One region of the Sinobaca sp. TMA16-18 genome, then DNA from elsewhere that is predicted to be linked to it. Evidence: predicted binding sites of a transcription regulator. Region 1 holds the regulator's gene; the other holds the start of a gene.

Region 1 (8,172 bases):
CACGGAAGTTAAGCTCTTGTGCGCTGATGATAATTGGGGGGCGACCCCCTGTGAAAGTAGGACGCTGCCGGGCCAATGCAAGCACTTTTCCCTTTTGGGAAGAGTGCTTTTTTTATATGTTCTTTTATACTATACTTTCATTTATATAGAGCTTTCATTGTTTTGCACATGCACAGCAGAGAACGGGGGACTTAGTATGGAGTCTATCTTCAATTATGATCTGGTTGTTATCTTTATCCGGCTTTTGGCAGCCGCCGCTTTAGCTGGTGTAATTGGAATAGAGCGAGAGATAAAGCGTCATCCCGCGGGCTTTCGAACGCATATGCTGGTGGGAACCGGTGCGTGCCTTGTTATGATTATGGCTCTGTTCGGCTTTCAGGATTATCTTCGTGTAAATGAAGATGTTGTCGCGTATGATCCGTCCAGGCTTGCGTCTTATGTGATTAGTGGGGTAGGTTTTTTGGGAGCTGGAACGATTATTGTACAGGGCGCCTCTATTAAGGGACTGACAACCGCTGCCTCCATTTGGGTGGTTGCGGCTATTGGTCTTGCAGCCGGTGCTGGTATGTACATTCCAGCCGCTTTTGCTACGCTGATCGTACTGCTCAGTCTTCTTTTATTAAATAAAGTGGACCGTATGTTTCGGCCATTTTCCGCATCGAATTCTATTACAGTCACTATGTATAAATATGCAGGTTCGTTGGGTGATATTATTCAAGCCCTTGAAAAGCAAAAAGTAGCGGTGACAAAAGTAAAAGAGCAAAAAATTGACGAGGGGAAATCGACGAGAATCTTTACCCTTCATGTAGAAGTCCCTCGTTCTGTAAAGCAGGCTGACCTATATGAGGCGCTCTATTCTCAGAGTGGAACGGTGGAAGTCGAAGTTACAATGACTATAACTTGAAATAGCTATGTATTTGTATTATATTAAAGTCAAAGATAGTCAAGGTCAATACCTTGTTATTGTTACGCGTTAGACCCTATAACGGCAGCGGACAGGAGGGTAAACCAGTGAAGAATATATCAGATATTATTGAGCACTACCTTAAACAAACGTTGACACAGAGCGAGAAAGATTTAATTGAAATAAAAAGAAGTGAACTGGCCAAGCAGTTTGAGTGCGTGCCTTCACAGATTAATTATGTTATTAGTACTCGTTTTACAATTGAAAAAGGATATGTTGTGGAGAGTAAACGAGGCGGCGGCGGGTATATCCGTATTATCCGTATTAAAGTAGATGACCATGTAGAATTGGTCGATCAGATTGTTGAACTGATTGGAAGCAAGGTGGATCAAGTATCTGCTGAAAGTATTTTAATGAGACTATTTGAAGAGGAAGCTATTTCCAAAAGAGAGGCTAATATTATGCTTTCTGCCGTAGACCGCACGGTACTTGCCTTAAAAGATCCGGAAGAAAGAGATTTTCTTAGAGCCCATTTATTAAAAGCCATGCTTCAAAGCCTTCGATATCGATAAGCTTACTACAGAAAGGAGGGCTCAGCCATGCTTTGTCAGGAATGCCAGCAGAGACAAGCCAGCCTTCATTTTACTAAAATAGTAAATGGTCAGAAAACAGAAGTTCATTTATGTGAAGAGTGCGCCCGGGAAAAAGGAGAAACAATTCATGGAACGAACAGCTATTCAATCCACGATCTGCTTTCTGGTATTTTAAAATTTGATAAACCATTAAAAAACGATAATTCAGCTCCCTACACTAAAGCCCCAAAGCCGCTGGTGTGTGATAACTGCGGCTTGTCTTATGAGCGGTTTGTAAAAACCGGGCGTTTCGGCTGCACGAACTGTTACGAAGCTTTTGAAGCAAAGCTGGATCCGATTTTTAAGAAAGTACACAGCGGAAACCTCCGCCACCACGGAAAAATACCTAAACGGTCCGGAGCTCAAATGCAGGTCCAGCGTGAAATCGATGAAGAGCGTCAAAAACTGAAAGACCTGGTGGCAAAAGAAGAATTTGAAAAAGCCGCCTCGATTCGCGACCACATTAAAGAGCTTGAACGGCAGATGAAACCGAAAGGAGAGGAAAGCTGATGTCTCTGGAACGGTTCATATCAAATGCGCTGAGCCCGTGGATGAAAGAAGAGAGCGGAGCAGAGAAGGATATTGTATTAAGTACAAGAATTCGGTTTGCCAGAAATCTTAATGATTATCCATTTCCTATTATTTCTTCCGAGCACTCGGCAGAAACGCTGAGAGGTTTTGTTTCCAAAGAACTAACCGAAAGCAGGGAAAGCTTTGCAGGCAGCCTGGAGCTGTTGAATATGGAAGAGCTTTCTAAAAATGAAAAAAAGATGCTGGTGGAAAAGCATCTAATCAGTCCTCATCTTGCAGAGCGCAGTACAGCTGGAGCGGTTCTTTTAAATGAAAAAGAATCGGTCAGCTTAATGGTGAATGAAGAAGACCACTTAAGAATACAGTGTTTGTTTCCAGGGTTTCAACCAGAAGAAGGCCTGCGCTTTGCCAATGAACTCGACGACTGGGTGGAAAGCAAAGTCACGTATGCGTTTGATGAAAAACGAGGCTTCCTGACGAGCTGCCCGACGAATGTCGGCACAGGGATGAGAGCATCGGTGATGATGCATCTGCCCGCGCTTGTGATGACGAAAGCTTTGAACCGGTTCCTGCCGGCTATTAACCAGCTTGGTTTTGTAGTCCGGGGTATTTACGGGGAAGGAAGCGAAGCGCTTGGAAACCTTTTTCAGATTTCCAACCAAACGACCCTCGGAAAATCAGAAGAAGACATTGTCGAGGATCTCCAGGGAATCGTACTCCAAATTATTGAACAGGAATACGAAGCAAGGCGTTCGGTTCTTAAGACGTCCCGTATTCAAATAGAAGACCGTATTTTCCGATCGTATGGAATATTATCAAACAGCCGGATTATAGAGACAAAAGAAGCCGCAAAACGCTTATCTGATGTGAAACTTGGTATTGACCTTGATTTAATAAACGATATAAAGGGTAATATTCTAAATGAGCTGATGATTCTTATGCAGCCTGGATTTCTGCAGCAATATGCGGATCGTCCACTCGAAGCTAAAGAGCGGGACGTGAGGCGGGCTTCTTTAATCAGGGAACGTATGAAAATAGAACCGCGTTAACCGGGTTCAGCTATTCTTCCTGCGTTTTTAATTCAAATAGAAGATTTATTTTTATATATTAGGTACAATCAACTAAAGAACTTAACTAACCTACGGAGGTGCATGGATATATGATGTTCGGACGATTTACAGAAAGGGCACAGAAAGTACTAGCCCTCGCGCAAGAAGAAGCCATTCGCCTTGGCCATAATAATATTGGCACAGAGCATATTTTACTGGGTTTGATTCGGGAAGGTGAAGGTATTGCCGCCAAAGCCCTTCAGGCTCTTAATCTGGGAACAGATCAAATACAAAAAGAAGTAGAAGCCTTAATTGGTTCAAGCCAGGAAGGTTCTAAAACCATTCATTACACGCCGCGTGCTAAAAAAGTTATTGAGCTGTCTATGGATGAGGCAAGAAAGCTTGGTCATTCCTATGTAGGGACAGAGCACATCCTGCTTGGATTAATCCGCGAAGGCGAAGGAGTAGCAGCCAGGGTCTTAAATAATCTTGGCGTCAGCCTTAATAAAGCCCGTCAGCAGGTGCTTCAGCTTCTTGGAAGCAATGACGGCTCAGGGAACCAGCAGCAGCCATCAGGCACCGGCGCATCCAATGCAAGCACGCCGACGCTTGACAGCCTCGCACGTGATCTTACAGCTGTAGCCAAAGAAGAAGGACTGGATCCGGTTATCGGCAGAAGCAAAGAAATTGAACGTGTTATTCAGGTATTGAGCCGGCGTACAAAAAACAACCCGGTCCTTATTGGGGAGCCGGGTGTTGGTAAGACAGCCATTGCAGAGGGTCTCGCCCAGTCTATTATTGCTAACGAAGTACCGGAAATTCTCCGCAACAAGCGGGTTATGACTCTGGATATGGGTACCGTTGTAGCTGGAACTAAATATAGAGGGGAATTTGAAGATCGTCTTAAAAAAGTAATGGAAGAAATCCGTCAGTCACAGAATGTTATTTTGTTCATTGACGAGCTGCACACTTTAATTGGTGCCGGTGGAGCGGAAGGTGCTATTGATGCATCGAACATCTTAAAGCCTTCTCTTGCACGTGGAGAACTGCAGTGTATCGGTGCAACCACTTTAGATGAATATAGAAAGTATATTGAAAAAGATGCGGCACTTGAACGTCGTTTCCAGCCTATTCAAGTAAATGAGCCGACTACAGACGAGTCCGTTCAGATCCTTGCCGGACTGCGCGACCGTTACGAAGCTCATCACCGCGTAAAAATCACCGATGATGCGATTGCAGAAGCTGTAAAGCTGTCTGACCGCTATATTCCGGATCGCTTCCTGCCGGACAAAGCGATCGACCTGATTGATGAAGCAGCTTCAAGAGTGAGGCTTCGCTCCTATACAGCTCCTCCAAACCTTAAAGAGCTGGAGCAGAACCTTGAAGAAACAAGAAAAGAAAAAGATGCGGCTGTCCAGAGCCAGGAGTTCGAAAAGGCAGCATCTCTTCGTGACAGCGAACAGCGCCTGCGTGAAGAAGTAGAAGACATGAAAAACAAATGGAAAGAAAAGCAGGGCCAGGAAAACACGGAAGTAACGACAGAAGATATTGCACAAATCGTTGCAAGCTGGACTGGTATTCCTGTTTCAAAAGTGGCAGAAGAAGAAACCGACCGCCTCTTAAGAATGGAAGAAATCCTCCACGGCCGTGTCATTGGCCAGGATGAAGCAGTAAAAGCTGTTTCCAAAGCGGTCAGAAGAGCAAGAGCCGGACTGAAAGATCCGAAACGCCCAATTGGTTCCTTTATTTTCCTTGGCCCTACCGGTGTTGGTAAAACTGAACTGGCCCGTGCCGTTTCTGAAACACTGTTCGGCGACGAGGAATCCGTTATTCGGATAGACATGTCCGAGTACATGGAACGCCACTCCACTTCACGTTTGGTCGGTTCTCCTCCAGGCTATGTAGGATATGAAGACGGCGGACAGCTTACAGAGAAAGTACGCCGCAATCCATACTCTGTTATCCTGCTGGATGAAATTGAGAAAGCCCACCCTGAAGTATTTAATATTCTGCTGCAGGTGCTTGAAGATGGTTTTCTTACCGATTCCAAGGGCCGCAGAGTCGATTTTAGAAACACGGCTATTATCATGACATCAAACGTCGGTGCGAGCATGCTGAAGAAGAACAAGTACGTTGGTTTTACTACGCACACAGATGAAAACAAAGATTATAATAATATGCGTGATAAGGTTATGGGAGAATTAAAAAATACATTCCGCCCGGAATTCTTAAACCGTATTGATGAAATTATTGTGTTCCACAGCCTGGAAAAAGAGCACATTGAAAAAATTATTGTCCTCATGGCTGCTGAACTGAAAAAGCGTGTTGCTGAACAAGGCATTGTTTTTGATCTTACTCAAAGCGCTCAGCAGAAAATTGCAGACGAAGGGTACGATCCGGAGTACGGAGCAAGACCACTGCGCCGCTCGCTTCAAAAGAACGTTGAAGACCGCCTCTCAGAGGAGCTTCTGCGTGGAACGATTGAAAAAGGAAGCACCGTTGTTATTGACGTACAAGACGGAGAATTCATCGTGGATACAAAATCAGGAGCGAAAGCATAAAACAGTTTTCCTGGAACAACTGTCCGGAAGTGCGTGTTCGCACTACGGACAGTTTTTTTCATCACAAAGCATGCTTAAGGTTATAAAAACGTACACCTAAGAGAACGGGAGAGTATATATGGCCAAAACAAAAACAAAATTCGTCTGTCAGGAATGTGGATACGAAACGACCAAATGGATGGGACGCTGTCCTTCTTGCAATCAGTGGAATACGCTCGTGGAAGAAATGGAGACTCCTTCTGCCGGCAAGGGAGAGCGTCGGTCATTTAATGAAAACAATAACCAGCAGCCTCAATCCATTACCAAAATAGCAGGAGATCAGGAGCCTCGTATTAAAACGTCCATGGAAGAATTAAACCGGGTGCTTGGAGGCGGAATTGTTCCAGGCTCGCTTGTGCTGGTAGGGGGAGATCCGGGTATTGGTAAATCGACCCTGCTGCTGCAGGTTTCTGCCATTTTGGCAGCCAGGCAGAAAAAAGTACTGTACATTTCAGGGGAAGAATCGATCAAACAGACAAAGCTCCGGGCTGACAGGCTTCACGTGACGTCAGATACGCTGTACGTATACGCGGAGACCGACATGGATTATATCGAAAAAGCGATAGATAATATCAAACCGGATCTGGTTATTATTGATTCCATTCAAACGGTTCATCAGCCGGCCGTCACCTCGGCGCCGGGGAGTGTGGCCCAGGTCAGAGAATCAACTTCTGCCTTTATGAGAATTGCCAAAAGCCGTAATATTGCAATATTTATTGTCGGACACGTTACAAAACAAGGTTCCATTGCCGGACCAAAGCTGCTTGAACACATGGTGGATTCAGTGTTGTATTTTGAAGGAGAACGGCATCATACGTTTCGGATTCTCCGGGCCGTAAAAAATAGATTTGGCTCTACAAATGAGATTGGTATTTTTGAAATGAAAGAAGCCGGGCTGGAAGAAGTGAAAAATCCGTCGGAGATTTTCCTGGAAGAACGCACGAATGGGATGGCAGGATCTGTCGTTGTTGCTTCGTTGGAAGGCACCCGGCCGATTCTAGTGGAAATGCAGGCTTTGATCGCGCCGTCGAGTTTTGCTTACCCAAGGCGTACCGCAACAGGCGTGGATCAGAATCGTATTGCTCTCTTAATGGCGGTGCTTGAAAAACGCCTCGGCATGCTGCTTCAAAATCAGGATGCATATATAAATGTTGCCGGCGGAGTAAAGCTGGACGAACCCGCAGTTGATCTCGGAATTGCGGTCAGCATTGCGTCGAGTTTTCGAAATCACGCTACGTATCCGGGAGATATTGTTATCGGCGAAATTGGCTTAACGGGTGAAATTCGTCGGGTATCGAGAATTGAAGAAAGAGTGCGGGAAGCCGCTAAGCTTGGTTTCACGAGAGCTATTATCCCCAAAAAAAATATGGACGGCTGGACGCCTCCTGCTAAAATAAAAGTCATAGGTGTCACGACATTAGAAGAAGCACTGGATACAGCCATATCCAGGTAATGTCTGCAGAAAAGGAAGAAACAGATCATGGAGGTCATAGAAATGGAAGAAAGCCGTCATACATTTATGAGAGAGGTGCTGCGCTATATTGCTCCAGGGACTGAATTAAGGCGTGGTATAGACAATGTGCTTAGAGCCAACACAGGAGGGCTTATAGTTTTAGGATATACAGATCAGCTGAAAGAAATGGTAGATGGCGGCTTTTACATTAACTGCGCGTTTTCCCCTGCGTATTTATATGAGCTTTCCAAAATGGACGGCGCGATTATTTTAACAGCGGACGGTGCTAAAATTTTATATGCCAATACTCAGCTTGTTCCCAATAATGATATCCCTTCGAGTGAAACCGGTATCCGCCACCGGACAGCCCAGCGTGTGGCAAAGCAGACCGGCAGCCTGGTCGTTTCCGTATCGCAGAGACGAAGGGTTATTACTCTTTATAAAGGGGAACACCGCTATTCCCTGCGCGAAATGGAAATGATTTTAACAAAAGCCAACCAGGGCATTCAAACCCTTGATAAATACAAATCGGCTTTGGATCAAAGCATCATTAATCTCGGGGCACTGGAATTTGAAGAAACTGTTTCGTTTCAGGATATCGCCCAGGTGCTCCACCGGGCAGAACTTGTGTTGCGCATTAAAGAGGAAATTCTTAATTATGTGCTCGAACTAGGTACGGAAGGTCGTCTGATTACAATGCAGCTTGATGAACTGCTGGCCGGTATGGAACAGGAAACAAATGACCTTATCAAAGATTATGTTAGAGATCCCCATACCAGTCCGGAAGCGGTATTAAAAGGACTTTCCAAATTGAACCGAAACGAACTGCTCAACGATAACGTAATAATGAGAGTACTAGGACACCCAGAGGCAGCTACTATACAAGATCAGTCGATATCCCCGCGCGGCTATCGCATTTTAAATAAAATTAAGCGCCTTCCTCCATATATTATTGAAAATGTCGTGCAGGGATATGGAAGCCTCTCGCTGATTACCGAATCAA
Region 2 (8,172 bases), on a different contig from region 1:
ATTCCAATCCATGGTTGCCACTCCGGCTTCTTCATGAGTATAATAACAGTATCTTATTTATAATGATCGTTCGAAATAAATAAAAAAGGAGAATGCGTAATGTCGTATCCCGCTCTGCTTTCCCCTATATCTATTAACCAGCTCGTGCTTCCTACTAAGGTGATGATGGGTTCCATGCATGTTGGGTTAGAAGGGGAAGAAAACGGATTGGAAAAAATGAAAGCGTTTTATGTGCGCCGTGCTAAGGAACATGTCGGCCTTATTGTGACCGGAGGAGCGGCTGTAACCCCGGAAGGGAGCGGCGGAGCTAACTTCATGAGCCTCTATCAGGAAACAGATATTAAACAGTGGACAGAGCTTACAGACGCTGTGCATGAAGCAGGGGGACGTATTGCCGTTCAGCTCTTTCACGCCGGCCGTTATGCATACAAAGCGCTCACCGGACTGGACCCGGTGTCAGCTTCCCCTCTTCAATCATCCATTAATCCAGATGTGCCTGTGGAACTTACCGAAGAGGACATTCAGCGCACCATTCAGGCATTTTCTGATGCTGCCGTTCGTGCAAAGAAATCCGGTTTTGATGCGGTGGAAATTATGGGCTCAGAAGGCTATCTGCTCAATCAGTTTATGTCTCCGCTGACCAATCGGCGGACAGATCAGTGGGGAGGCTCCTTTGAAAAGCGCCTGCGTTTCCCGCTCGCTGTTGCAGAATCAGTCCGCAGAGCTGTCGGTCCCGGTTACCCGGTCATCTTCCGCATGTCCGGTCTTGATTTAATGGAAGGAAGCACGACAGAAGAAGAAACAATCATCTGGGCCGGAAAGCTTGAAGAAGCCGGTATGGATGCGCTGAACATCGGAATCGGCTGGCACGAATCCAGAACTCCAACCATTACGATGAAAGTGCCGAGAAATTATTTTACGCCTGTCGCAGCCTCCATCAAAAAGCGGGTAACCATCCCTGTAATTACTTCCAACCGCATTAATAACCCGGAAGATGCCGAAGCGATACTGCAGGAAGATAAAGCAGATATAGTCTCCATGGCCCGCCCATTTTTAGCGGATCCAGAAATTATTACAAAAGCGATAGAAGGCAGAACGGAAGAAATCAACACGTGCATTGCCTGCAACCAGGCCTGCCTGGACCATGTGTTTGAAAATAAGTCTGCTTCCTGTATGGTCAATCCCGAAGCAGGTCGGGAGCTGACCTTCATTATTAATAAAACAGCTGCGCCTAAAAATATATTAATTATCGGGGCCGGACCGGCCGGGCTGGAAGCGGCCCGGGTTGCTGCCTTGAAAGGCCATCATGTGACGCTTGCTGATGAAAAAGAAGAAATCGGCGGACAGCTGCTGTACGCCAGAACGGTACCGGGTAAATCCGAATTCAATGAAACGCTCCGGTATTATTCTGTGCAGCTGAAAAAACTAGGCGTATCTATCCGGCTGGGCACCTCTGTCTCGGCAGAACATCCGCTTGTGCAGGAGGCCGATGATATCATTCTCGCATCCGGTATTCTTCCCCGTCAGCCGGATATCAAAGGAATGGAAACGCATACCGTTTTTTCCTACCGGGACGTGTTTGAAGGAAACGCTGAACTGCAGGGGAAAATTGTAATGATCGGCGGCGGCGGTATTGCCTGTGATTTAGCCTTGGTGCTTCATAAAAAAGGGTATACAGATATTACGCTGCTGCAGCGGGGCCGAAAGTTTGCTAAAGGGCTGGGCAAAACTACACGCTGGATTACGCTCGGCGAACTCCGCCGCAATAATATACAAATGATCGGCGAAGTTACGTACAAAGAAATCACACCTGAAGGAGTCGTGATTGTCCATGAAGAGCAGGAAAAGCTTGAAACAGCTGATACGATCATTACGGCAAGCGGACAGCTCCCCAACCAACAGCTTGCCTCTGAATTGATGGAACACGGAAAACGAGTGCATGTGATCGGCGGCGCTAAGCATGCTGTCGGACTTGATGCCAAGTTTGCTATTTTGAATGGTGCAGAAACAGCGAATGCTCTGTAATTACTTTTAAAGGAGGGTTTCACGTGAAACAACATACAGTCTTATATGAGGTAAAGGACCACATAGCTTTGATTACACTGAACCGCCCTGAAGTTAAAAATGCTTTAAATACAGAAATGCATAAAGAACTCTACGAGTGTTTCCAGGAAGCGGCGGAAGATGAAACGGTTAAAGTAATAATTCTACAGGGATCCGGCGATGCGTTCTGCGCAGGCGCTGACTTGAAAAGCGTCTCTTCGGACAGCGCGGAAAGCTTTGACTACGGCGATTATCTGCAGGACACCTATAACCGTCTGATTCTCTTTATAGACAGTATCACTAAGCCGGTTATTGCCTATTTAAACGGGGTAACAGTAGGGGCAGGTTTAAGTATTGCGCTGGCCTGCGACTACCGGATTGCTGACAGCCGGGCCAAGTTAGCGCTCAGCTTTTTAAAGATAGGCCTTGTCCCAGACGCAGGAGCCTCCTACTTCCTCCCCCGTCTTGTCGGGTTAGGAAAAGCAATGGAGCTTACGCTCGGACAAACCATATCTGCAGAAGAAGCGTTCCGGATCAACCTCATCACCGCTATTGGAAATCCGGAAGAGTACGCTCATAAATTAGCTGCTATCCCCCCCGCCGCCTATGGATTGGCTAAGCAGAATATGAAACAGGGTTTCGAACACAGCCTTTCAGAGGTTCTCGATATGGAAGTATCGGCCCAAAGAGAAGCCGGACAAAGCCGGGAACATAAAGACGCCCTTCTCCGCTTCTTGAAAAAGTAGGCTGGTTTCCGCTTTTGAAGACCTGCGGACCTATGGTATAGTAGACATCGTGAGCAGGTTTTAGATAAAGGAGTGGACCATATATGAGTGAAGCATCCCAAACGCTCGACGGCTGGTTTTGTCTGCATGATCTCCGCAAAATCAACTGGACCGAGTGGAAAAAACTTTCCGGCGAAGAGCGCCACAGCATTGTAAACGAATTTATTCATATGCTGGAGGACTGGCAGCAGGTCGAAGACAACGGCGGCGGAAGCCATGCCGTTTATACCATTGTCGGCCAAAAAGCAGACTTGATTTTCATGATTCTGCGTCCGACGATGAATGACTTAAATGATATTGAAAATGCCTTCAACAAAACCAGGCTGGCCGATTATACGATTCCTTCCTACTCCTATGTATCCGTAGTAGAACTGGGAAACTATATGCCGCCTAAAGACGGCGGAGATCCAATGGATAATCCGGAACTCCGCAGCCGTATTTATCCCGTGCTTCCTAAATGGAATCACATCTGCTTTTATCCAATGGATAAAAAGCGGGAAGGTAACGACAACTGGTACTCCCTTCCTATTAAAGAACGCCGGGAGTTAATGCGTGCCCATGGCATGACAGGAAGAAAGTATGCCGGAAAGGTCAAGCAGATCATTACAGGCTCTGCAGGTCTCGATGACTGGGAATGGAGCGTTACCCTATTCGCCCATGAAGCCCTCCAATTTAAGAAAATCATTTATGAAATGAGATTTGATGAAGTGTCCGCCCGCTACGGCAAATTCGGACCTTTCTATGTAGGAAACCTGCTGGAACCAGAAAAAGCAGAATCCTTTTTTCACATCTAAGCAAATAATGTAAGAGAGCATCCGGAGCTGTTCCGGATGCTTTTTTTATGTTTAACTTTCTATGATTAAGGAAATACATTTCAAACGAACTTACTATTCCTATCTATGATTACTTTTTATCATATATTGTATGTACAGAGTTAAAAAGGAATTTTTTTTAAAAAGCAGTTAAAAATACTTGAAAGTCAAAGAAGGTCAGTATATAATAAATTCATAAGATCAAAGATAGTCAAAGTCAAAGCAGTTTCTTTGATTTATCCAATAAACACTACTACACTTACTAATTATCAAGATGCATTGTCTTTTCTATTAAAAGATAAAAGGAGGTTCACTACTATGAAGTGTGAACATTGTGAACAACGGGAAGCCCGTATCGAATTAAATATGAATATAAATGGACACCAGCAGAAAATGAATCTATGTGACGTATGCTACCGCGAAATCCGTCAGGAAATGAAGCAGCCTTCCAACGGATTTGGCAATCAGCCGGGGCAGTCCCCATTTGACCAGTTTTTCCAAAATATGATGAATTCACAGGCCGGCAATCAACAGCAGCAGCCTTCCGCCGGTAAAGGCGGCGGAAACAAAGGTGGCGGCGGCCTGCTTGATGAATTAGGAAAAAATCTATCGGACGCTGCGCGTGCCGGCATGATTGATCCCGTTATCGGCCGGCATAAAGAAGTCGAGCGGGTTATTGAAACTTTAAACCGCCGCAACAAAAACAACCCGGTTCTTATTGGAGAACCTGGTGTTGGTAAAACAGCGATTGCAGAAGGCCTCGCTTTAAAAATTCTCGAAAGCGATGTGCCAAACAAGCTGAAAAACAAGAAAATATACCTGCTCGACGTATCCTCGCTTGTAGCGAATACCGGTATCCGCGGTCAATTCGAAGAACGTATGAAACAACTGCTTCAGGAACTGCAGGATAGACAGGACGTTATTGTATTTATTGATGAGATTCATCAAATTGTAGGTGCCGGATCTGCCGAAGGCTCCTCTGACGCCGGTAACATTATGAAACCGGCACTGGCCCGGGGCGAAGTACAGATTATTGGTGCTACTACCCTTGCTGAATATCGGAAAATCGAAAAAGATGCCGCTCTCGAGCGCCGCTTCCAGCCGGTTATGGTCAATGAACCAAACAGCACGGATGCCGTTGCGATTCTTAATGGCCTGAAGCCGAACTACGAAGCCTATCATCAAGTATCTTATACAAAAGAAGCCATCGAGGCATGTGTGGCTCTTTCCAGCCGCTATATCCAGGATCGTTTTCTTCCGGATAAAGCCATTGACCTGATGGATGAAGCAGGTTCTAAGATTAACCTGCTCCACAGCAGCGATGATGAACTTGAAATTCAAAGCCGTCTGGAACAAATTGCGGCAGAAAAAGAAAAAGCAACCCAGCAGGAGAACTACGAAAAAGCAGCAAAGCTCCGTGATGAAGAAATCCGTTTGATCGAACAGCGTGATAAAGCGGCAGCCGGAGAATCCGTCAGCCAAAGCAAAGCAGAAGTAACGGTAGACGTGATCCAGCAGATTATTGAAAACAAAACCGGTATTCCTGTCCGTCGTCTTCAAAAAGACGAGCAGCAGAAAATGAAAGATCTTCCAGAACGCCTGAATGCCGATGTCATCGGCCAGGAAAACGCCGTGCAGAAAGTGGCAAGAGCCATTCGCAGAAACCGCGCCGGCCTCCGCCGCGGCAGCCGCCCTATTGGATCTTTCTTATTCGTCGGTCCTACAGGCGTAGGTAAAACCGAACTATCCAAGTCTTTGGCCAAAGAAATGTTTGGAGACAGAGAAGCCATGATCCGGCTTGATATGAGTGAATATATGGAAAAGCACTCCGTATCCAAGCTTGTTGGTTCTCCTCCGGGCTACGTCGGCCATGAAGATGCAGGTCAGCTTACAGAAAAAGTACGTCACAAGCCATACAGCATTATTCTTCTGGATGAAATTGAAAAAGCGCATCCTGATGTGCAGCACATGTTTCTGCAGATCATGGAAGACGGCCGCCTGACCGACAGCCAGGGCCGCACTGTAAGCTTTAAAGATACGGTTATCATTATGACTTCCAACGCAGGAACTGAACTGAAAAAAGTCAGTGTTGGATTTGGCAGCCAGGATGATGAAGAGCCGAAAGTAACCGAATCTCTTAAAAACTCCTTTAAGCCGGAATTTCTCAACCGTTTTGACAGCATTGTGAAATTCAGCGAGTTGAAACGCGAAGACTTGATTACTATCGTTGACATTATGCTCTCTGAAATTGTAGAAGCTGCACAAGAACAAGACATGAAGGTAGAAGTGTCCGATGAAGCAAAAGCAAAACTTGCTGATCTGGGCTACGATCCAGCCTTTGGTGCCAGACCACTCCGCCGTGTTATCGCAGAACAGGTCGAAGACGGCATTGCGGATCTCATGCTTGATGAAGACAAATTAGAGCATATTACCGTCAGCTTAGTTAATAATAAAATCAGCGTGGCTAATCACGCCCACGTATCCTCCCAACAATAAGATTCAAAAAAGCCGAAGACCCTGTACGAAGGGTCTTCGGCTTTTACATATGCTTTATTTGAACCAGCCTTTTTCTTTAAAATGGGAAATCGCTTCAATCCGGTTGCTGACCCCAAGCTTGTCAAAAATAATCGATATATAGTTTCTGACCGTACCGTTTGTAATAAACAGTTCGCTGGCGATTTCTTTTGTATTTTTGCCATCCGCAATCAGCTCGATTACCTGCTTTTCCCGATCCGTCAGCGGGTTATCGTTCTGAAAAACCATATCAACGAGCTCCGGCGCGTAGACCCGGCGTCCTTTCATAATAACCCGGATCGAATCGGCCAGCTCTTCACTCGGACTGTCTTTCAGCAGATAACCGCCTACTTCTGCCTTACGGGCCCTTTCAAAATAACCGGGCCTGGCAAATGTCGTTAGGATAATTATTTTGCAGGGATGGTCTTTCAGCTCTTCTGCCGCATCCAGGCCGCTTTTTACCGGCATTTCGATATCCATGATACAAACGTCCGGATCATGCTGATTGACAAGCGTGACTGCTTCCTGGCCGTTTTTTGCTTTGCCGATAACCGTCATGTCTTCTTCCAGGTCCAAAATAGAGCCGAGGGCCCCTAAAAGCATTCCCTGATCTTCTGCAATCACTATCTTTATCATGCCATCCCCTCCTGTTTTATCTGCGTTACAACAGTAGGTACCCGAATGTAGAGCTCTGTTCCCTCTTTGGATACTACCGTAAGGGTGCCGTTTACAAACTCCAGCCTCTCCTCCATTCCACGGAGGCCATTTTTCTTCGTAGGATCTATTTTTTCCGTTATTCCGGTTCCGTTGTCCTTGACGCGGATACTCAGCTCATCCACAGATTCATAAAGCTCTACAAAACATTTGGTCGCCTTGCTGTGCTTTACAATATTGGTTACTGCCTCTTTCAAGCACATGCTGAGCACATTTTCTACAAGCGGCGGCGTCTTCTTGAGCAGCATTTCGTCTTTAATAGTAAATTCCACCTCTGCCGCTTTTAAAACCTGTTCGATACGGATTAATTCATCTTTTAGTTTGGTGCCGCGCATGTCCGATACCATTTCACGGACTTCTTTTAAAGCGGTCCGCGACGTCTGGCTGATATCACTGATTTCCCGTTTGGCTGCTTCCGGATTAGCATCAATCAGCTTGCCCGCCAAATCACTTTTTAAACCGACAAGCGACAGCTTCTGTCCGAGCGTATCGTGAAGATCTCTTGCAATCCGCTGGCGTTCTTCCATTACAACCATCTGGGAAATCTTCCGGTTGGCATCCTTAAGCTGGCTTTCCAGCTTTTCCCGCTTGTTACGGTTGAACGTGTTAAAAGGAAGCAGAATAATTCCAATTACGCTGATAACGATAAACGGAAACTGGGAAAGAAACAGTTCGTTTTCCATGAAAAACATAATATTAATGGTCGCAATGGCTGTTATTAAATGAATACCGTATAAAATATAAAAGCCTGTTTTGTGCTTCACATTTCCTATAAAAAAGGCCAGGAAGAGAGAAAAATAAACATAGCCGTAAAAAAGCGTCATAATAATGCTGATCGCAATCGCAATGCCTACCCAAAAATAGACAAGCCATCCCGATGATATAAAGGTTAAACGATAAGCAACGAAAAACAGCAGTATAAAAATCACGCCCAGAATAATTTCAGGAGCAGTGGACGAACGGATAATAAAATAAAACGGCAGCAAAAAGAAAATGATCCAGACATACGTACTGAGCCATGTATTTTTCGGAAAAATTTGATACCAGTTATTCATGGCGGTCTCCTTAAAGGTTTGTGCCTTTTGTTTTTTTGTATCTCCTACTGTAAGTATATCAGACAATTCTCTTATTCCCCCTCTGCAGAATCGCTCTTTTATTCTATGTTGCAAATCTGCATTCTATAGAAAAAAAGCCATTCCCGTTTGTAAGGAATGGCCTTTTATGGTGTTACTTTTCCTGTAAGCTTGATTTTTCCCTGTTTAGTATCAAGTTTTCTTTTAATGCGGCTTTCTTCATTTCCCGAA

What was found. Region 1 encodes CtsR, which represses protease genes until heat stress. Its sites were predicted from a motif close to ATGGTCAATAAAGGTCAAACA; they were not measured.
Region 2: the regulator CtsR is predicted to act here: its motif matches at 3,804-3,824, upstream of AC5W14_RS14890 (ATP-dependent Clp protease ATP-binding subunit).

Annotation. Positions count from the first base shown of each region.
Region 1 is NZ_JCAKFM010000013.1:52,408-60,579, reverse strand. It holds rRNA gene rrf (5S ribosomal RNA) at 1-73, shown strand, start outside; gene AC5W14_RS16405 (MgtC/SapB family protein) at 197-904, shown strand; gene AC5W14_RS16400 (CtsR family transcriptional regulator) at 1,012-1,476, shown strand; gene mcsA (protein-arginine kinase activator protein McsA) at 1,504-2,046, shown strand; gene mcsB (protein-arginine kinase McsB) at 2,046-3,116, shown strand; gene clpC (ATP-dependent protease ATP-binding subunit ClpC) at 3,227-5,677, shown strand; gene radA (DNA repair protein RadA) at 5,796-7,169, shown strand; gene disA (DNA integrity scanning diadenylate cyclase DisA) at 7,197-8,172, shown strand, end outside.
Region 2 is NZ_JCAKFM010000010.1:5,378-13,549, forward strand. It holds gene AC5W14_RS14870 (TetR/AcrR family transcriptional regulator) at 1-37, shown strand, start outside; gene AC5W14_RS14875 (oxidoreductase) at 100-2,025, shown strand; gene AC5W14_RS14880 (enoyl-CoA hydratase/isomerase family protein) at 2,049-2,789, shown strand; gene hemQ (hydrogen peroxide-dependent heme synthase) at 2,873-3,622, shown strand; gene AC5W14_RS14890 (ATP-dependent Clp protease ATP-binding subunit) at 3,959-6,136, shown strand; gene AC5W14_RS14895 (response regulator) at 6,191-6,790, opposite strand; gene AC5W14_RS14900 (sensor histidine kinase) at 6,787-7,923, opposite strand; gene desA (Delta(5) desaturase DesA) at 8,096-8,172, opposite strand, start outside.